DNA from 3 places in the Paenibacillus sp. FSL R7-277 genome. Region 3 is predicted to be linked to each of the others. Evidence: riboswitches for the same ligand, from Rfam matches in the RefSeq annotation. Region 3 holds a riboswitch; each other region holds the start of a gene.
What was found. A riboswitch is a leader RNA that binds a small molecule or an ion and turns the genes downstream of it on or off. The one in region 3 is predicted to bind cyclic di-AMP.
Positions count from the first base shown of each region.

Region 1: linked by a shared signal. The riboswitch ahead of C173_RS09835 (C40 family peptidase) and the one ahead of C173_RS08260 (3D domain-containing protein) in region 3 are both predicted to bind cyclic di-AMP.
Region 2: linked by a shared signal. The riboswitch ahead of C173_RS32845 (alpha/beta fold hydrolase) and the one ahead of C173_RS08260 (3D domain-containing protein) in region 3 are both predicted to bind cyclic di-AMP.

Region 1 covers NZ_ASPX01000024.1:15,688-22,965, forward strand. The annotation lists gene C173_RS09820 (4a-hydroxytetrahydrobiopterin dehydratase) at 1-20, shown strand, start outside; gene C173_RS09825 (c-type cytochrome) at 152-508, opposite strand; gene C173_RS09830 (GNAT family N-acetyltransferase) at 636-1,121, opposite strand; gene C173_RS09835 (C40 family peptidase) at 1,361-1,852, opposite strand; cyclic di-AMP (ydaO/yuaA leader) riboswitch at 1,857-1,999, opposite strand; gene C173_RS09840 (C40 family peptidase) at 2,388-2,816, opposite strand; cyclic di-AMP (ydaO/yuaA leader) riboswitch at 2,874-3,012, opposite strand; gene C173_RS09845 (hypothetical protein) at 3,224-4,057, opposite strand; gene C173_RS09850 (M1 family aminopeptidase) at 4,067-6,082, opposite strand; gene C173_RS09855 (YwhD family protein) at 6,187-6,693, shown strand; gene C173_RS09860 (AbrB/MazE/SpoVT family DNA-binding domain-containing protein) at 6,788-7,270, opposite strand.
Region 2 covers NZ_ASPX01000033.1:154,097-161,374, forward strand. The annotation lists gene C173_RS11975 (TrkH family potassium uptake protein) at 1-822, opposite strand, end outside; gene C173_RS32845 (alpha/beta fold hydrolase) at 834-1,649, opposite strand; cyclic di-AMP (ydaO/yuaA leader) riboswitch at 1,657-1,790, opposite strand; gene mnhG (monovalent cation/H(+) antiporter subunit G) at 1,789-2,148, opposite strand; gene C173_RS11990 (Na(+)/H(+) antiporter subunit F1) at 2,138-2,431, opposite strand; gene C173_RS11995 (Na+/H+ antiporter subunit E) at 2,431-2,913, opposite strand; gene C173_RS12000 (Na+/H+ antiporter subunit D) at 2,919-4,394, opposite strand; gene C173_RS12005 (Na(+)/H(+) antiporter subunit C) at 4,391-4,723, opposite strand; gene C173_RS12010 (Na+/H+ antiporter subunit A) at 4,711-7,278, opposite strand, start outside.
Region 3 covers NZ_ASPX01000020.1:42,873-50,150, reverse strand. The annotation lists gene C173_RS08265 (TatD family hydrolase) at 1-456, shown strand, start outside; cyclic di-AMP (ydaO/yuaA leader) riboswitch at 656-884, shown strand; gene C173_RS08260 (3D domain-containing protein) at 1,171-2,331, shown strand; gene rnmV (ribonuclease M5) at 2,493-3,044, shown strand; gene rsmA (16S rRNA (adenine(1518)-N(6)/adenine(1519)-N(6))-dimethyltransferase RsmA) at 3,041-3,925, shown strand; gene yabG (sporulation peptidase YabG) at 4,000-4,908, shown strand; gene veg (biofilm formation stimulator Veg) at 5,178-5,453, shown strand; gene C173_RS08235 (small, acid-soluble spore protein, alpha/beta type) at 5,680-5,859, shown strand; gene ispE (4-(cytidine 5'-diphospho)-2-C-methyl-D-erythritol kinase) at 6,018-6,872, shown strand; gene purR (pur operon repressor) at 7,038-7,278, shown strand, end outside.

The DNA.
Region 1 (7,278 bases), on a different contig from region 3:
CATTCGAGAAGACCCGCTAGAGGACAAGGCCCCTATGGAGACAACAGGAATATCTAATTAATAGAAATGCCCGTGCAAGGATCGTTCGTTATCCTCGTCACGGGCATTATACATTTAAAATGAGGAGCATGGTGTGAGTACAGGTTGCGGATTATTTCTTCTCGGCCAGCCATAGGGCTACATTCGCAATCTCTTCAGGGGCCAGCCTGTCTTTGAAGGGAGGCATCTGTCCGCGGCCCTTGGTGACTATGCTGAAGATCTGAGCTGCGTCATGCGAAGCGCCTTCCTGCTGCAGGCTGGGTCCCGCCCCGCCCTGAAGCTGGTCTCCGTGGCAGGAGATACAATTGGCCTTCACTGTGGCTTCTGCGCCCGCAGCGTCCAGCACAACCTCCGGCATGGTCGGCTTGTTCTGCTCCGCCACCTCGGATTTACCGGGTAGGGTAAACATTAAGATTACTGCAAAGGCACAGGCGGCAAAAAACAAACCGCTCATGATCCATTTCTGCATCTGCATCCGTCCCTCCATGTAAGCTGCTGTCTCCATTATAGCGGATGGTGAAGCGTTATCATAGTATGTGTGTCAAAAAAATGAACACAAATGATCCATTTTTTGCAAAACTCTCTTGTCTCCGGTGCTATTCCTCATAGACCATGCAATAAAAAGGCTTATTACCGGTCGGAGTGCGGCGTTCATAGGTATCCGTTATGGTGAACCCGCATTTCTGGTAGGCGCGGATGGCGCGCTGGTTCCAGGTCAGCACCTCCAGGTCGATCTCACATTCCGGGTAACGCGACCGTGCTGCCTGCACAATAGCCTTCATGAACAGATGCCCCATTCCATGGCCGCACAGCTCGGGCCGCATTCCGACACCAAGCCGGACTACCCCCTCCATCGGAAAGAGCTGGGCGAAGCCGCACAGATCCCCCTCTCCATTCACAACCGATACATATTGCCTACTTCGCAGCTGCGGGTCTCCGAACTCCACGCCCAGCGCCTGCATCTGCTCCCAGGACATCCAGCCGTAAATATTATACGGCGGCTTGTAGCTCCACTCACAGATCTCAGCGGCATGCTGCGGCTCCATAGGCACCACGTAAAAGGTTAGCGGGGAGCTAATCATTAGGCGAGGCCTCCTTCCAGGGGAAATAAATTCAATATAATTATATACAAAAACAGCGAGTTTCGACGCAATTTCCTTGCGGAAATGCAGGAACTTGACAAACGCCAAAATATATTTTCCGAAAGCGCAGAATCAGTGTTTTACAAATATAGAGAGGGGTAAGTAATTTTATAGACAAAAAAAGCCCTTCTCCAAGATTTCGGCAAAAATCTCGGAAAAGAGCGTTAGGTTACAAAGGATTATTGTACATCATCGTTGTCTTGGGAATCCGAAGCTACAGTCTTGTAGGCATCTGTACTCATGATTCGCTTGGCGCCAACGTAGCGGTTGACGTAATAGCTGTCACTCAGCGAACTGATGGTTACACCACGTGAGGAAGAGGCATGGGCGAATTCGCCGTCACCAACATAAATACCTACATGGGATATGCCCTTACCGCTTGTATTGAAGAATACAAGGTCGCCTGGTCTCATCTCGTCACGGGACACGGCAGTGCCCATCTGATACTGGGAGCCGGATTGATGGGGCAGGTTAATGCCGATCTTATCAAAAACATACATTGTAAATCCGGAGCAATCAAACCCGTTAGTTGATGTACCGCCGGACACGTATTTGGTTCCGATGGCTTTGTCGATCACTTTATCCATTTTGGAATCCGCGAAAGCGCTTCCTGCTCCGATGGTGAAGATAATGGACAAGCTTAGTACTGCGGCTGCTAGCTTCTTCTTCAAAAGTAAATACCCCTTCCAATGCCTACGAGGTTAGCTTAAGGGTTCGGTTGAAGGTCCCCTATGACCCCTCTTAGAATAGGAGGTCAATTCACCCAAAGTGGTTCCCCCGTTTCCCTAATTCATTAGGGAACTCGGCACGACTGTTGATTAGGATTAGCGGTTCATTCAATACATGACAAAACCTTTGTTAAAAGCGATTCAATAATTACAAAAATGTTACTAAAAACTCACTGCGATAATTGTAACAAAGACTTCGGCACTTGGCAATCACTTATAACATATTAATGCATCTTTTTTGCTGTTTTTTAGAGTTATAGCCCTTTCCAAAGACTCATATCTATGCGCAGGGGTTAATTTATATGATTATTTCTTTGTTTTTGCAAAAAAATGCTGTTTCAAGGCTGCGAATTCGGTGTAAAAGGTAGAATAAGGAAAAGGAAAAACCCGGAAATGATTACGGCAATAATCATCCCGGGCTCGTATAAGTTACATTTAGTTGTTAGAGGCTGAAATATTCGGGGTATGCTTCAAGGGGTCAATCGTAAGCGACAGCTTGGTAGGCTGTTGTGCTCATTACTCGTTTGGCGCCAACGTAGCGGTTGGCCCAGTAGGACTGGCTCATCGAACTGATGGTTACACCACGTGAACTTGAGGACTGTGCGAACTTCCCGTTTCCAACATAAATACCGACATGGGACACTCCGTTACCCAGGGTATTGAAGAACACGAGATCACCGGAACGCAGATTGCTCTTGGATACACTTGTTCCAACTTTGAACTGTGCTTTGGAGGTACGGGGCAAGGTAAGCCCGACATTCTTGAACACATACTTGGTAAATCCGGAACAGTCGAAGCCGCTGGTGGTTGTACCCCCGGTTTTATACGACGTTCCAATGGTTTTTGAAATCACAGTATCCATTTTGGAATCTGCGAAGGCACTGCCCGCTCCGAGTGTGAATACCATCACAAGACCCAGCGCTGCTGCGGTGCATTTTTTCTTGAAATTCTGACTAATCAAAAGATGTACTCCTTCCAGGGCCTGCGAGGTTAGCTTAAGGATTCGGTAGAAGGTTCCCCTATGACCCCTCTAAAGCGAGATCAATTCACCCAAAATATGGTTCCCCCACTTCCCGGTGCAGGGAATTCGGCGTTTTATGCACCAGAACAGTGACTTATCGGTATTGCTTAAATTGCAAGAGTTACGGAATATTTTGCTTGAAAGATTACAACTTTGTTACTACTGGTACAGCCATCATTGTATCAGAGGATTTCCCCTTTTGCAAATGCTTTTGTCCTCTGTTCAAGCAAAAAAGAGTCCTGCTCCCTGATAAGGGGCTGTGACTCTCTTTAGTATGCCGCTTCAGCAGCTTATTATTGTGGAAATGATTTACTGGACCAAAGGTGGTACTGGGCAGCGATTCCCCACATATCGAACAGCGTGGAGGGCAGCGGAGCTGCCTGGCGGAGCATAAGGGCCGGCAATCCGGGATAGAACAGAGCAGAGGCGCTGCAGAGCAGAATTACGGCCAGGCTTCCCGCCCCCAGAACGATGGATATACCGATCGAAGGCATCAGCATCTTCAGGCAGATCAGCAGTGAGGAGAACATGCCGGTACCGGCGGTATAGCCGAATTGCATATAGAGCAGAAGCTTGCGGACAAGGAAGAGATAGAGCAGCCAGCCCAGCACATAAGGCACCAGCTTCAGCAGAAGCTGGACATCGAGAACGCCGCTGAGCAGATGACGGTACATACGCGGAAGCAGCCAATAGAGCGGCAGGAGGGTTAGCGCCCATTCGATGAGGCTGAACACCAGCACCGGCAGCCCATATTTTCTCATTCCGGGAAAAAAGAACAGTCCCCGCGCTCCGTCGCGCTCCTGGTGAAGCTCGTGCAGCAGCCCTGCACGGATAAAGGGAGTCACCAGCAGCCTTAGCACTGTCAGCGCAAGCAGCATCCACAGCCAGTGCTGGACGGCGGGGTCGGTGCGCAGCGCGGTCTGCCCCTCGATATAATACAGCAGCCTGCCTATTCCGCTGCCGCCGGCATTCGCATCCGGGTAGCGGAGCAGGACGGGGACAACCGCGCTTTTAATGAATTTGTACAGGAAATATCCCCAGAACAGCCGGTAGATAAATAGCAGAATCAATATATAGAATTGCTCTTTCATGCTGATCCAACCGCGGGCAATTGAACTTTTCACCATTCCTTCACCTCACCAGACAAGAGTTCCGAGCAGGGTTTCAAGCAGAGTTGATGCACTAAGCGTCCAGCGGGAGAGTGTACGCGGCTCAAGCTCCGCCATTCTGAAATTATTAAGATGCCTGCTCTCCAGCAGAATGGAATGCCCCGGATCGATCTCTGCGGAGACCAGCGGCGCTTTATACGCTAACTCAAAGGAAGTAGCCTTACCCTCGCCATTCCAGTATTGCTGCACCGTGTACCCGTCTGCGAAGGTGAATTTCACGGGAACATCGGGGTACAGGCTGCCCTTATTGCTTACATCAACCACAGCGCTATAGCGGCTCCCCCCGCCGTCACTGTTGTCCCGTCTGACGGTGAGCCTGATATCGTCAACTGCGAAGTCGGGTGCCCCCCCGCTATAGACATACCGCTCAAAATACGTCTGCCAGGATTGCTTGGTCACTTTCTCCACAACCTTCTGGAAGTCGGCGGTGGTCGGATGCTGGAAGCGGTATTTGCGGGCATAGGCGGCGAGGATGGCGTCCATATTCTTGGTCCCGGCGATGCGTTCGATATCCTTCAGCACCAGCTTGCCCCGGATGTATACATTGCGCGTGTAGGCGTCATCACCGGTGTATTTCCAGGTCTCCAGCTTAAGCGGCTGTGAAGAGGAGACCAGGCTGGACTGCAGCGGGAGGCTTGAGACCACACCGTATTCCTGTTCCATCAGCCGGTCTTCGGCATAAGAGGTGAAGCTCTCATCCAGCCAGGCTTCTTCGAATTCATTGCTGGCCACCAGACCGTAGAAATATTGGTGCCCGATCTCATGGATGATCGTGCGCTCCAGGGAGGTGCCCGGTGAAGTGTCCGTGGCGCCGAAGGCGGTAATCAGGGTCGGATACTCCATTCCTCCGGCCCCGTTGCCGGACTCCGGCGGGACGACAATCGATAAGGTAGAGTAGGGATAAGGGCCGTACCACTTGCTGAATGCCATCAGTGCAGCCTCAGCCGCCTGAAAGTAACGCTCCTGGAGATGCTTATGCAGCGGGTCCAGATAGAGCTTAATCTTCACCCCGGGCACCTGCGGCGCGGAGAAGGCCTTCTCGGCAACCACGAAATCAGGCGATGCCGCCCAGGCGAAGTCGTGGACGTCATCTGCATAGAACTGATAGATCTTGCGCCCCTTCACCACCTTGGCGTCTCTCACCGGAAACCCGGTTGCGGCGACCTTATACTCGGGCGGGACAGAAATCGATACATTGTAAATTCCAAAATCACTGTAGAACTCGGAGTTGCCGTGGTATTGATGCAGGTTCCAGCCCTCTTCCTTGAGTCCTCTTCTGCCGGCAGGCTCATAGACGCTAAGCTTCGGAAACCACTGGCCGGCCATCACGAAGTCGCCAGCGGTTCCCATCCGGGCGAAAATTTTCGGCAGCTTGACCTCGAATTTAAGCCTTACCGTAACGCTCTCGCCGCCGTTCACCGGCTGCGGCAGATGGACCTTGAGCAGTGTTCTGTCATTGACATTGCCGTCGTCCGGCTGCACATATTGGGTGCGCTGCATCAGCGAAATGCCCTCGGAGGTCCGCAAATCTGTCAGGGTAATGCTCCCGTAACCCCCAGCAGGCATGGTGTCACCGCGAAGCGTGCCCCCGGACTCCTTCATGAAGGTGGTGCCGGCGGATGAGAATGCATTGGGATACAGATGAAAGTAGAGCTCCTGGACCGGCTTTGCGCCCGGATGGGTCCAGGTCAGCGTCTCGGAGGCGACCAGGGTCTCCTTATCAGGCAGGAGCTCCACATCCATGTGATATTCAACCACGCGCTGGCTTAAAGCCTCTGTCTCCGATGTGTAGATCGTATCTGAAAGATCGGACTGCACGGGCTGCTGCCGGGGGATAATGGCGGGGGACTTGGCCTCTTTTGGAACAGAGGCAGTCCATACGGCAGGGCTATGCCCTGACAGAAACCATATTCCGCCTCCAAGCAAGGTGAGGACAGCCAGGACTGCGAAGATGAGGGTATACCTTAATGAATGTGGCTTCATACTATGATTCCTCCCGTGACAAGCATCTACGGGATGTATATGTTTGCAATCGCCGCATTATTAGCTAAAATTAAATAATTAGTGAATGGAAAGGATGTGCACATGTGGATAACGTACAACCGGAGGGCAAAAAACAAATTGCCTTGAATATTGTGAACGCCAGAGCCAAGCATAAAGGCTTCGGTGCAGGCTCGATTGATCTGAACAATGTATCGCCTGTCATTATTGATCAGGGCATCGCCGTTATTGATATAGGTGCCATGCATGCCAAGAGCAAAGTGGAGAAGGGAATTAAATTCTCTATGAACCGTGAGGATGTTCCGGCGGGAAGACAGGTTTGGGTCGTATGGGTCGCCGTTGACCGTACCCCGGAGGGACAGTTCTACGGCGGAATTACCGCCTGTGAGATGTGGATTGACACCGAAGCGCGGCGCGGCTGGAAGATTCTTGCGGATCATGTAAATAAGCTGGATGCGGCCTTGAAGCGCAAGCTTATTCTGGATGGACTTGGAAGTGCTGAGCGGGCAGCGCTGAAATCCCTGCTGATGGCCCATAATGAAGAGTGGTGGGCCGCTTCGCCTGAGGAGCTGAAAGCTGCGCTATCGGAATAGAAGATCAGGTTATATGCTTCGCCCAAAAATTAAGGCTTGGCCCCAACGGGGCCAAGCCTTATCTGATGTCTAAGCAGGGATGAATGGATAACGGTTACTGCGGATCTGTTCTGCCGGGAGTGTTCAGCTTGCGCTTGAGTTGGCTGACTCTGGCTTGGCTGATGCCGAGAACCTCGGCAAGCTCCTTCTGGTTGGCATAGGGATGATCTTCGATCGCTTTCATAAGACGCAGACTCATTTCTTCGGTCTTGCTTCTCCGTCCCCCGCGGGCTGGCTCGGGATGCTCTTCTGCTGAACTAGGGGAGGCATGGATGGGTTCTGATCCGCGGTCGGGGTCACTAAGCTCCTTCAGACAGGTGTTGCAAATGAACTGATCCTTATAGTAGGTCACATGATCAAGACTTCTGCAAAAGGTGCATTCTGTGGAGGTGTACTTTCGGAGGACGATGATATCCTCATCCAGTATAAAAAATTCGATAGGATCCCCAATGTCAATATTACGTGTCATGCGGATTTCTACGGGAACCACAATTCTTCCGAGACTGTCTAAGCTTCGGATCATGCCTGTATCTTTCATCCCATGTC
Region 2 (7,278 bases), on a different contig from region 3:
AGTTCTTTCACTCCAAGAGAGAGTATTGAATGTTTTTGTGTTAAAAAGTTCAATCGCAAAAATCACCAAAAACCCTGCCATACAAAGGAGTCCAGAAGTAATTAAAACTATTTTTGTATGAAAGGAAAGATCTCTCCATCTTCTTTTCCGGTACAGATCCAGAATCACCGTGAACCCAATCCCGCCGATGATAAACAAAAAAGAGATAACAATATTAACTAACGGGTCACCCACATAGCGGCTCAGACTGTCTGGCCATAATCCAAATCCGGCGTTATTGAAGGCAGACACTGAATGGAATATTCCATAATAAATGGACCTTGTTGTTCCTAGTTCATTTGCCCATCGAAGGGCCAACACTATAGCTCCAGTTGTCTCCACGATAAATGAAATGAGAAAGATACTGAGTGATAACCGCACGACTCCTTGTGTTGTTACAGAATTAGATGATTGCTGGATAAGCAGACGTTCTTTTAATCCAATCTTTTTCCCCATGATCACGGCGATCAAAACACTGAATGTCATAAATCCCAAACCGCCAATTTGAATCAGAAGTAGGATAATGACCTGTCCAAAATGAGAAAAATCGGTACCGGTATCAAGTACAACGAGTCCCGTTACACATACGGCTGAAGTTGAAGTAAACAGTGCTGCCAGCCACCCTATACTAAGTCCGCTGGACGAAGATATCGGCAAGACCAGCAGCACTGTACCAAGAAATATAGGGACTGCAAAACCGAGTAAAATGATTCTGGATGAGGTCAGTCTGAGATTTGTGATGAAGGATGAGATTTTGTTAAAGAACATATCATTGGCTCCCATTATAATTCAAGTTAGCTGCCAGCTGCCGCCCGCTGAAAACTATGCTGTTCCCTAAGATAATCCAGTAATATACGGTTGAAGAGCTGGGGTTGACACAGATGAGTCGGATACATCGCATCCTCAAGGATCGCCAGACGGGCAGACGGATACTTGCTGGCTGTTCTTTTCACCTGCTCCAGCGCCCATTCATTCTGATTCCCGGATACAACAAGAACAGGAATCTGCAGCCGTAATGCGAACCCGTAGCTGTCCGTTTGTCTAAGTGCCAGCCGCTGCTTAATTAATTCCGTTGTCCGTTCATGCACAAGCTCTTTCCTGAGAATATGATAAGCCGAGAGCCACTTATTGTAGGTGATGCGCAAGGAACGGACGAACATTTCGGCAGGAAGATAATGGGCCGCCCATGCGCAGACCTCAAAGATTCCTTTCATTTTACTGCCTCTCGCAGTGTAATCCTCCTGAAAATAACTGTCCACCAATACCATATTTATTATCCGTTCAGGGTACAGGTAGGCGAATTTCTGGGCGAGCACAGCACCACTGGAACAAGCTACGATAACAGCCTTCTCTACAGATAAAGCGTCCAATAACAGCTTCAAATCTTCACATTGTGTGTCTACGATCCGGCTGATCTCCACATCCATTTTACCCGATTGCCCGTTCCCTCTCAAATCGAATACGATCACTTTGGCACGCTTGCTGAAATAATCCGCTTGCGGCTCAAACAGATGATGAGAGGTCGAATAATCATGAATAAAAACAATGGGCAGACCGCTGCCCGACATCTCATAATACAGCGACGTTCCATTCACTTCAATATGCGGCATATACAGTGCATCCTCTCATGAACGCTTGCGGGGTTAGCTGCCGGATTCGGGCCTGAAAGTAGCCCTACTCGTTTTTCCCGAGATTCACCCCATGTAACCTGGTTCCCCCGCTTCCTATAAGGAATTCAGCGATTAACTATTATTTTACAGACGTTTCCTTGCTTTCTTCCCCCAGCACCTTCAGGTCATCCTGAACGCTTCCCTTCCATAAGGGCACTCCGGAACGGTAGGCAGCCCGGCCATTTAAGTGACCTGCTACCGGTGAAGTGATGAATACAAATACAATCGCCAGCAGAAGCTTGACATTAACCGTTCCGTCTTTGAACCAAAAGTACAGGAAACCTCCTGTCAGCAAACACAATACCCCGAAGGTTGCACTTTTGGTAGCCGCATGTGAACGCAGATAGACATCGGGCAGCCGGACTAAGCCGAAGGCACTTAAGCCGCAGAAGACTGCACCCATTACCACAAGAATAGAGCTAATCAGTTCACCTGTCATTGGGGTTCCCTCCATCCTCTATAACGGCTCCCCGTTCAATATATCTGGCCAGTGCCGTAGTACCAATAAACGTCAGAATTCCGATAACCAGAATGACTTCTATAAAATCCTGGGTATCCAGCAGCATACTGAAGACGGTGATCATAGCGAGTACATGAATGCCGATCGTATCGAGTGCGGCAACCCTGTCGGAGCGGGTTGGCCCTTTCAGGAGACGGAACAGGCAGGCCAGCATCGCCAGAGCCAGAATGATCATGGCCACGGTTAGCATAACTGGGATCATTAACGGGTCACCTCCCTGATCGCTCGTTCGAAGGTGCCTCTAATCTGCGTGACCAGCAGCTGTGCATCTTTAATATCAATAGCATGAATGTACAGCGTCTTGCCATCCTTCGACACATCAAGAGTCAGGGTTCCCGGTGTCAGACAAATCAGGCACGAGAGCAGTGTGACCTCCCAGGGCGTGGCCAAGGCAGTCTCATAAGCAAAGATACCGGGACGTATAGCCAGTTTTGGACGGATGATATGGCCAATGACCACGAAATTCGAGACCGTAAGTTCACGGGCAAAGATCAGCAGAAGCTTCAGTACAGCCCATATACGTATGAGATAGAAGGTCCGGGGCTGGGACCTGGATTTCCTAAATAACAGTAAAAGTCCGATGCCCAGCAGATAACCTACTAAGAAGCTTGAGCCAGAGCCATTGTTATTTATCGCCATCCACAGAAAGGCAATCAACAGATTAAACAGGAATTGTAAGGCCATATTCACTACTCCTTCATTATGGCTTCAATATAAAGCGCAGGTGAAGCCAGAACCTCGCCAGCCTGCGATACATAAGTATACACATACTCCGCTCCGATCCCCATTGCAATCACAAGCAGCAGCAGGCCGGCAGCCACAGCCGAAGCAACCTTCAAGCTCACCTTAGGCTGCTCTTCCTTGGGTTCATTTCCCCAGAAGGCCAGCCTGAACACCTTCATCAGGGAGAACAGCACCAGAAAGCTTGATCCCAGACCAATGAGGGACAGCGTCAGCATCCCCTCGGACAACGCTCCACGGAGGATCATAATTTTGCCGGCAAAACCGCTAAGCGGCGGAATCCCCACCAGGGCGAGCGCCAGAATAAAAAACATCCAGCCGAGGAGCGGATACTTTCTGATCATCCCGCCCATACTGCCTAGCCGGTCAGTTCCGGCTGCGGATATAATCATCCCGCCCAGAATAAACATAAGTCCCTTGGCCAGCATATCGTGCAGCAGATAGAAGACTGCCCCATTCATTGAATCTGCAGTCCCTGCAGCAAGCCCAAAGGCTACAAATCCAACGCTGATAATGACGTTATAATTCAGAATCCGCGGGATATCCCTATAAGCCACTGCCCCCATGCTGCCCAGGATCATGGTAGCAGCAGCCATCCAGGCGATCCAGTCATGAGTGAAGCCGGGATCGTTCACGAACAACAACGTGAAGGTGCGGATGATTGCATAGAGTCCTACTTTGGTCAGCAGGGCACCAAACAACGCTCTGACAGCCGCCGGAGGTGCACTGTAGGACCCTGGAAGCCAGAAGAACAGGAATAGTCCTGCCTTCAGGGAGAATACAATCAAGAACAAAACAGCAATCACATTAAGCACGCCGCCTTGTCCCGCTTCAGCGATACGCTGGGACAGGTGGGCCATGTTGAGCGTTCCTACCGCTGCATAGAGATAAGCTACCGCAGCTACGAACAGTGTCGAGGATACGATATTAATAAGCAGGTATTTTGACGTTTCTCTTAGCTGAAGCTTGGTCCCACCGAGTGAGATGAGCGCATAAGAAGAAATCAGCATGACCTCAAAAAAGACAAACAGGTTGAAAATATCCCCCGTAAGAAACGAGCCGTATACCCCGACCAGCAAAAACTGAAAGAACGTATAGTAATAGAACCGCTCCCGCTGCTCTCCAATACTGCTGAAGGAGTAGCACAGAATCGCAAAACTGACGATCGAAGCCATCGTTACCAGCAATACAGCAAACATATCACCCACAAAGACAATGCCATACGGAGGAGCCCAGCCCCCCATCTGCAGGGTCAGTATGCCCTCGGAGTGGACACGTGTAACCAGCAGCACCGCAATCAGAATGTTAAGCAGACCGCTGAGCGCACTAATCACGCGCTGAAGCCGGATCTTCTCTTTGAGAAAAATCAGGATGACAGCCGTAGCAAGCGGAATGAGAATCGGGAGCACCAATAGATTACTCATTCGTTGTCCTCCTTAATGCTGTCCATTTCATCAGTACCCCGCGTCTGATATGACCGGTATGCGAGTACGAAAAAGAAGGCTGTGACCCCAAAGCTGATGACAATGGAGGTTAGAATCAGCGCCTGCGGCAGCGGATCAACATAGGTATCCGCCTTGCCTAGTACAGGGGCTGCCCCCCTTTTGAGCCCGGCCATCGTGAGCAGCAGCAGATGGACTCCATGCGTCAGCAAGGAGGTTCCCAGCACAATGCGCAGCAGGCTTTTGGAGAGAATCAGGTAAACACCGATCATGAAAAGAATTCCGACCGCTACCGCCATTACGAGTTCCATTTCTTCTCCCCTCCGATCGATAAAATGATGGTCATCGTCACGCCGACTACAGCCAGGAATACACCAAGGTCAAACAGGACGGCAGTCGCCAGCTCCGTATCGCCAAGTACTGGCAGATGGAAGTGGCCGAACGTGTGACTTAGAAAAGGAGCGTCAAACAGGAATGAACCTGACGCTGTCAGAATAGCCAGCATGAGCCCGGAAGCTGTAAGCAGCCGGTAATTCACAGGGAGCACCTTACGTACCTGATCCATTCCAAATGCGATTGCAATGAGTATAAGCGCAGCAGAAGCCATCAAAGCCCCGATAAAACCTCCCCCGGGATGATTATGCCCGGCAAAGAACAGATACAGGGAGAATATCAGAATGACAAGGACAATCCCCTTGGAGATCGTCTGTAGAATCACATCATTGCTGCGCAGCGGCAATAGTTCTGTCTTGGCGGGCTCCAGCGGCGGCAATTCCGTCTCCATTCTCAGATGAATCAGACCATAAATGGCCAGTGAGGCGATGCCAAGCACCATGATTTCAAACAAAGTATCAAACCCGCGGAAATCTACCAGGATGACGTTGACCACATTCTTGCCGCCAGCCCGGTTGTAGCTTTCCTTCAAGAAAAACTCGGAGATCGGTTCAAAAGGACTGGTACCCATAGCCGCCAGAGCAATCAACGTCATCGTGATACCAGCTCCAGCCGCAATAATCAGATTGGGCAGCTTAAAGCGCAGAGGCTCCTTCTGCTTCTTCAGCTTCGGTAAATACCGGAAACAAAGAAGGAACAGAATGACCGATACGGTCTCTATAATCATCTGTGTGAGTGCAAGATCCGGTGCCCGGAAAAGAACGAAGAGCAGCGTCACCATATACCCCACACCACCGGTGAAAAGAATCGCGCTCACACGTGACTTGGCAAATGGAACTGCAAAGGCAGCCAGCAGCATGGCTGCTACAACAGCCAATTCATAAAAAGACAATGAGGCATACTGATCCATACCAAAGCTAATGCCCTGCTGCCGCAACAGAACTGTGAGTAAGGAAATGATGAAAAAGCTGAAAATATAGAGCAGGTAATGGCGACCCGAACCAGTCATATAAGCATCGGTTAAGCGTCTTGAACCATTCTCGAGCAGTCTTAACGAGAAGTCATACATACGGCTCAGTGCATTGGTTCCGCCGGCTTCACGGTCTAGAACACGTAACCGGGTATAGATTCTAAACAACAGCGTACCTGCTGCTATAACACCGAGGGTCATGAAGATTTCTGGTGTCCATCCATGCCAGAAATGAATAGAAACCTCAAAGGCTTCTTCCGGTGCGAGCAGCCCCGTATGAATGGAAGACATCGCCGGTTCAATCAGCGTGGCAGAGACCAGATCAGGGAAGAAAGCGAACACTACTGCAAGTGAAATCAGAATCACGGGTGACAGTAAGAGACCCAGTGGAGCTTCATGCGGAACTTTATCCAGTTTGTCTTCCCTCAGCTTGCCGCGGAAGGTCTTGAAGACAAAGATCATGCTGTATACAAAGGTAAATACACTGGCAATCCAGGCAATCACCGGAAAGAGCTGTGTCCAGTATCCTGAGCTCAGGATGTCAAACTCCCGGATATTGAGTACAGAAGTGAAGAACATTTCTTTACTAAGGAATCCGCTGAATGGCGGCAATCCGGCCATAGAGAATGTCCCGATCAATGCGATAGAGAAGGTGACCGGCATGAGAGACATAAGCCCTCCAAGCTTGCGCAGATCACGGGTACCCGTCTCATGGTCAATGATGCCCACAACCATAAACAGACTGCCTTTAAATACAGCATGGTTAATGAGATGAAAGAGCGCAGCTGTAGTAGCCATCGTATAGAAAACCGCATCCCCCGTACCGGTAAAGAAGGCTGCCGCCGACCCGAGTCCTAGCAAAGACATGATCAAGCCGAGTTGACTGATCGTGGAGTATGCAAGTAAGGCCTTGAGATCGGTTTGCCGGATGGCTTTGAACGACCCATAGATCAGAGTTACCAGTCCTGTGACAGAAACCAGCCAGAACCACTCGGATTGTCCGGCATACAGCGGGGTGAGCCGCGCTACCAGATAGATCCCCGCCTTAACCATGGTCGCCGAGTGAAGATACGCACTGACCGGAGTCGGCGCTTCCATGGCATCAGGCAGCCAGATATGGAACGGAAATTGGGCAGATTTCGTAAAGGCTCCCAGGAGAATAAGCAGCATGGACGGGATAAACATTCCACTTTCTGTCAAGGTCCCTGCCTGTGCAATAATCTCGCGGATACTATAGGTGCCGGTCATTACATATAGCAGATTGAATCCGGCAAGCATCGCCAGACCGCCGAACACCGTGATCAGCATGGACTTCATTGCTCCATAGGAGGATCTTTCCCGGCGGTGCCAGAAGGCAATAAGCAGGAACGAAGATATGCTCGTCAGTTCCCAGAACCCATACAGCACCATCAGATTATCTGACAGCACCACTCCTAACATTGCTCCCATAAACAGGAGCAGGTATATATAAAACTGGCGGATCCCCTCCATGAGCTTATCGAG
Region 3 (7,278 bases):
GATGTGCAGCATGAAGTATTCCGCAAGCAGATCGGGCTGGCCCGTGAGCTGAAGATGCCAATCTCTATTCATAACCGCGATGCTCATGAAGATGTAATCCGCATACTCCGTGAGGAGAAGGCGGGCGAGGTTGGCGGCGTAATGCACTCCTTCTCCGGGAGCTGGGAAAGTGCCAAGATGTGTCTTGATTTGGGCTTCCATCTTTCTTTTGGAGGACCGATTACGTTCAAGAATGCCCGGGTGCCCAAAGAGGTGCTTGCCCAGACTCCGCTGGACCGGCTGCTGATCGAAACCGACTCCCCATATCTGACTCCGCACCCCTTCCGGGGCAAGCGAAATGAGACTGCTCATGTGAGGCTGGTAGCGGAGGCGGCCGCGGCAATAAAAGGGATTGAATTACAGGAATTGGCGGAAATTACGTATGCGAACGCACTGGAACGATTTGGGATACTCTGAAAACAGGAGTAAAAGCGGTGAAAAATGAAGTATAGCGGATATATTAAACTTTTATGACGGAAAAACGGCCGATTATTACAATATTTTAATCATTTTTTTACGTAAACGTGGTTGAATCGTCCTTTACAACATGTATCAAAACAGGATATCATCTTTTCAGTGCAGTGAGCTGTTGTAACTGTGACAGTCACTAATTTCATGGATCGTCTCGCTGAGTCTCCGCAACGGAGAATGGGGGAACCAATAATGCGCTGCCGCATGAACGTACAAAAGTACTGGCACAGAATTGCCGCAGGCATTATTTGATTTCTTTACGTGGTCTTGGGGTGAATTTGAGGGCAACCGCCGTGAGCGGGTGACCTGAGATAGGGCGTCTCTCTTATGTCCGAACCCGACAGCTAACCCCGTAAGCGCAAGTAAGAGAGGAAACCTCGTGTATAAGCATTCCGACGTATTCGACACCGGGAAGCCACGAAAGAGTCCTCTATGAGCTCTTTTTAGGCTTCTTTTGTTTTGAATAATGAGAATGCTCCCGGCATACTGTTATATAACAGATCTCCGGAGTAACTATGCCGAGCAGGCGATCCATGAGCAGGAAACGCTGAAGCAAGTGCGGGCGTATCCTGTTGCAAACTCAAACCTAGTTTCGTCAGAAGTGATACAGTCACCTTGATATAACTTGGACGACGGGGCTATGTAAGGAGGATGGAAAGAGTGGGCGTATTCCAACCAGAAGTATCCCATGATTCGCAATCATCCAGCAGGTCTTTCGCATTACGGTTGAAGCAAGTGAATCCCCGCGTAGTTTTACTTGCCGGTGTGGCATCGATTGTTATCGCACTGTTAATACTGCTGTACGTACACGGTCAGAGCAAAAAAGAAATTACCCTAGTAATAGACGGACAGGTACAGACACTGGAGACGCGGGAAACGCTGTTCAGTGATGTGCTGGCTAAGGAACAGATTTCGCTGCAGGCGCATGATGAATTATCTATTGGCCTTAGTGATGAAATAAAAGACGGCGACCGTATCGTGATTAACACTGCGCAGAAGTTCGCTCTTACCGTTGACGGAAAGACCGAGACGTTATTTACGACCGAGGATACCATTGGTCAGGCCATCGACAAGCTGGGCTACAGCCTGGAAGGCTTAGACAAGATTTACCCTTCGCTAGAAACCGCAGTATCTGCAGACATGGAAATCAAAATTGTCCGGATTAACAAGCATGTGGTTCAACGGACAACTAATTTGCCTTTCCGGGTCATTAAGACAGCAGACCCCTCATTGACCAAGGGAACCGTAAGAGTGGCACAGGCAGGTAAGCCTGGCGTAATGATCCAGCACATCGAGAAGATCTATCAAGATGGCGAGCTGGCATCCATGCGCATGATCGGCAAGGAAGTACAGACGGTTACCAAGGACAAAGTCATTGCCATTGGAACCAAGCCGCTTCCTAAGCCCGTCGTAGTTACTGCCAAGGTCTCCAAACCTGTAACAACCTCCAAGTCATCTAAAGCCAGCGCAAAGGCCAGCAATGTTACCAGTAAGGCTGGTGTGGATTTCGAGTACAAAAGAATGATCAAAAACGTATCCATGACTGCGTATTCGTCGCAGGAACCGGGTATTGGAACACGTACTGCCTCCGGCACACGCGTAACGGAAGGCCGCACTATAGCTGTTGATCCTAGTGTTATACCAATTGGCTGGTGGGTGTACATTGAAGGATTAGGGTTTCGCCGAGCAGAGGATACCGGCGGTGCCATCAAAGGCAACAAGGTGGATGTCTATTACGATTCACTGAGCCATGCCCGTAATTTCGGCCGCAAGTCGCGCACACTCTATGTGATCGGACCTGTGAAGCCGGAGCTGAACTAAACGTAAAGTCTTTTGCAAATTAGCGGTTAATACGATATAGTGAGGGAAGCACTTACGAAATTTTAGAGAGCTGCCGCTCATCACTTATACATTCTTTAGCCAAAAAGAAGGGGAGCGAATCCTCTTCTTTTTGCGTTCTGGAGTAAGGAGTTAAAATATTTATGATTAAAGAGCTAATTGTGGTTGAAGGGAAAAGTGATACCGTTGCCGTTAAGCGGGCGGTTGAGGCCGATACGATTGAAACCGGGGGTTCGGCAGTGGATAACAGGGTCATTGCCAAGATCAAGCTGGCCATGGAGCGCCGGGGTGTAATCATTCTTACCGACCCGGATCATGCCGGAGAGCGAATCCGCAAAATCGTCGCGGCCAAGGTGCCGGGCTGCAAGCATGCCTTTATCCCGGAGAAGGATGCAACCCGCAAAGGAGATATCGGAATAGAGAATGCTTCGCCTGAGGCTATCCGCCATGCGCTGGAGCATGTACATACCTCCTTCGAGGGGGCGCCGCCCATCATTGGGCTGGATGAGCTTATGGCCGCAGGGCTGATGGTACATCCCCGGGCGGCTGAGCGCAGAATGCAGCTTGGCAATCTGCTCGGTATCGGTTATTGCAATGGCAAGCAGCTGTACAAACGTCTGGCGATGTTCGGCATTACCCGCGAAGAATTCGCGCAGGCCCTCGCCCAAATTGATCAGGGAGGCATTACTTCATGAGCGGTATCGAGAATATCTCGTCCCCAACAAGAACCAAAGCGATAATTCAGCGTTACGGATTCTCCTTCAAAAAAAGCCTGGGCCAGAACTTTCTGATCGATCAGAATATTCTGGACAAAATCGTGGATGCCGCCGGTCTGGACAGCACAGCCGGTGCGCTTGAGATTGGGCCGGGGATCGGAGCACTGACGGAACGGCTGGCGTTGACGGCCGGGGCCGTCACTGCGGTAGAGATTGACCGCAGGCTGATCCCGATTCTTAGGGATGTCCTGTCGCCTTATCCCCATGTAAAGATCCGTAATGACGATGTGCTGAAGGTGAATCTGCAGGAGCTGTTCGCTGAGGATTTCACGGGGAGGGACCGGGTTAGTGTCGTAGCTAACCTGCCGTATTATGTGACTACACCCATCCTCATGAAGCTGCTGGAGGAGAAGCTGCCGCTGGATAATATCGTGGTCATGATCCAGAAGGAGGTTGCCGAGCGTATGGCGGCGTCTCCGGGCGGCAAGGAGTACGGCAGCCTGAGTATTGCCGTCCAGTATTACAGCGAGCCTGAGCTGGTCTGTATGGTGCCGCGTACGGTGTTCATCCCGCAGCCTAACGTGGAATCGGCTGTGATCCGGCTGAAGGTCAGAGAACGTCCTCCGGTGGAGGTAGCCGACGAGAAGCATTTCTTTGGTGTGGTTCAGGCGTCCTTTACCCAGCGGCGCAAGACGATTGCCAATAATCTTAAGGCCCGCTTCTTCCCGGAAGAAGGGCGGGAGCGACTGGAGGTGCTGCTATCCGAAGCCGGCATTGAACCCTCGCGGCGCGGAGAGACGCTTAGCATTGAAGAGTATGCGCGGCTCAGTGCGGTTCTTCTGGCTGCAGGCATCGCATAGAATACAGAAAACCCTCCCGGCGGATGAACCAACCGGGGCCTTTGCCCATAACATGGGGTAGAGGTGGTGTTGTAATGAATCTAGGAGACTTGGTCATTCGTAAATCCTATGGCGGCGATGTGACCTTCCGGGTAGACAATATATTGCAGAATAGAGCAGTCATTAAAGGCACGGAGTTCCGTCTGCTGGCGGATTCCCCGCTGGAGGATCTGGTTCAGGTGCCTCCTACACGGGTTACCGAGCGGGGAGCGCGTGCACAGATCAAGGCAACAGAATCTCTAACCTGGTTGCGTAAAGACCGGCAGGTGCAGAGCCAGCGAAGCGGAGAGAGCGTGTCGGGGTCCACGGGAACCTGGGGCCCATCTCCGAAGGAAGCGGCTTATTTTGAAGTGCCGGGTAAGGTCCTGCATTTGGATGGTGATGCACTCTATCTGAAGAAGAGCCTGAGCCTCTACGAGCAGCTGCGCATACCGGCGGAGGGACATCATGTCAACGAATCCAAAATGGCGGAGACGCTGTACCGTCTGCTGCCCCGTGTGCGTCCCGATATCGTAGTGATTACCGGCCATGATGGAGTACTTAAGCAACAGCAGAATTATGATCTGTACAGTCTGAGCAGCTATAAGAATTCACAGAATTTTGTGGCAGCCATCCGGGTGGCCCGTGAATATGAGCGGAATTTCGATGCTTTGACGATCGTAGCCGGAGCCTGCCAGTCGCACTTCGAGGCTCTCCTAGGCAATGGCGCCAATTTCGCCAGCTCCCCGGGCAGAATACTCATTCATGCCCTGGACCCGGTGTATATCGCGGCCAAGGCCTCTTTTACCTCTATCCGGGATACGGTGAACTTAAGCGATGTACTGAGCCATACGATCAGCGGCAATCAGGGGATGGGCGGAATAGAGACGCGGGGCAGCTTCCGGATCGGAATGCCTCAGCTGCAGAATCTGGCTACGCTGAAGGTAGCGCCTTCGGTGCTATAACCGGGTAAGTGATAACTGAACAGGCGGAAGGGATAGGGTAAGCATTCGTGCTTATCCTATTTTGCTGCCACGGAAGCCGCTTATGACACAAGATGGGTCAGGGAGCAGCCGGTCATCATTACTGATAACAAGGTGCTTAAGTCAGGAATTTCCCCGTCTAAAAAAATTCCGTTGACAACTTTTTTCTCATCATCTATAATTATTTATTTAATTTGACAAGTGGTTATGGAAGTTGTATAATGGACAAGGAAAGAGGTGGTCGTCAGGTAATGGCTAATAACGCGCTGTTAGAAATTAAACGCAGTCTTGAAGCTCACGTCGGTCATAAGATCACGTTGCGGGCTAACGGTGGCCGTCGGAAGACCGTTGAACGCACCGGTGTCCTGGAAGAAACGTACCCTTCTGTATTTATTGTCAAACTCGATCAGGAGCAGCAGACATTCAAGCGTGTCTCCTATAGCTATGCCGATATACTTACTGAATCTGTGGAAATCACAGTTACCGAAGACGATGGGCAGATGCGGATTATGTATATCAAAGCTTAGCGTCATGACAGTCTCCCTGCGGGGGGGCTGTTTTTTGATAGAATTTTTATGTTTTGGGGTCCCCGCAAAGTACCTGAGTCATCACCTACGCTAAAGCCCCACTTTGTGGGGTTATTTTGCATGTAGGGGCTCTTCCTGAATTATGCTGCATGACACTGGCCTCCCGGCTGCATACTACATAGGCAGTACGTTCATCATAGAGCAGCATACAAGGGAGGAATTCGTAATGAGCCGCAGAAGACGAAGCATGATGTCGGAGGAATTGAAGACGGAGCTGGCCAAGGAGCTTGGGTTCTACGAAACGGTTGAGCAGGAGGGCTGGGGCGGAATCCGGGCAGTCGATGCCGGGAATATGGTGAAACGGGCGATTCAGCTGGCAGAGCAGGCTGCTGCGCGGAAATTGTAAGCGGCTATAGCGGTGTCATGCCGCACCGGGTATCGCCTGCGGGTGGTACCTTTTCTGCTTCATAGAACCGGATGTATATTTAATGGACTTCACTGTCAGTTTCTCATATAATATGTTAAGTTGTTTTGTACGGGAAAAGCTGAGGGTGGGTGAACGCCTTGAAAATGTATGAGAAGGCACCGGCAAAAATTAATCTGATGCTGGATGTGCTGCATAAGCGGGCTGACGGATTTCATGAAGTGGAAATGATAATGACAATGGTCGATCTGGCGGACCGTCTGGAGCTGTCGGAGCTGAAGCGGGATTCGATTATTATCTCAAGCCAGGCCGGATATATTCCGCTGGATGAGAAGAATCTGGCCTTCCAGGCGGCAAGGCTGATCAAGGACCGGTATAACGTCAGAAGCGGAGTACATATCCATCTGGACAAAAGAATTCCGGTCGCTGCCGGCCTCGCCGGCGGCAGCAGCGATGCCGCGGCTACGCTGCGCGGCCTGAACCGGCTCTGGCGCCTGGGCATCCCGGTGCAGGAGCTGCAGGAGCTGGGCGCTGAGCTGGGCTCAGACGTCCCGTTCTGCGTCACAGGAGGCACTGCCCTGGCTACGGGCAGGGGCGAACGGCTGACCCCAATCGCGAATCCTCCGCAAATGTGGGTCATCCTGGCGAAGCCGCCGATCAATGTATCGACGGCTGAGGTATACGGACGCGTGCGCGCCGGCAACATAGCGGTGCATCCGTCCGCGCTCCGCATGCAGCAGGCTCTGGAGGCCGGTGACTTCTCAGCCGTCTGTGAGGGCCTTGGCAACGTGCTGGAGGATGTGACTCTGAAGCTGCACCCTGAGGTGCAGCAGCTCAAGGAAGCGATGCTGAAGCTGGGGGCGGACGGCGTGCTGATGTCGGGGAGCGGTCCGACCGTATTTGGCCTTGTCTCCAGGCACTCCAAGGTGGCGAGAATCTATAACGGGCTGCGCGGATTCTGCAAGGAAGTCTATGCAGTGCGTTCGCTGAGCTAAGCGGAGCGGGACCATCCTCTGATAACGGAGGCAAAGCGGTTTCCGCTTGTGCAAATCCGTACAATAATGATATTATTCATAGTAATATTCGGTTTTGTATAAAGTGAATTTAAGAATCAAGCATGCATTATTCTTAAATTCAGCTTATAAGGCGAGGAGCATTCCGTGAAAAAACTTAAACGAAGCCAACGGTTAGTTGACATGACCCAATTTTTACTGGAGAAGCCGCATGATCTGCTGCCTCTGTCCACTTTTGCAGAGCGGTACGGTGCGGCGAAGTCATCGGTCAGCGAGGACCTGGCTATTATAAAAGAGGTATTTGAAGGCGAAGGAATGGGCGAGCTGCAGACACTGGCCGGGGCAGCGGGCGGAGTGCGTTATATTCCGCGCATGCCTATGGATATGG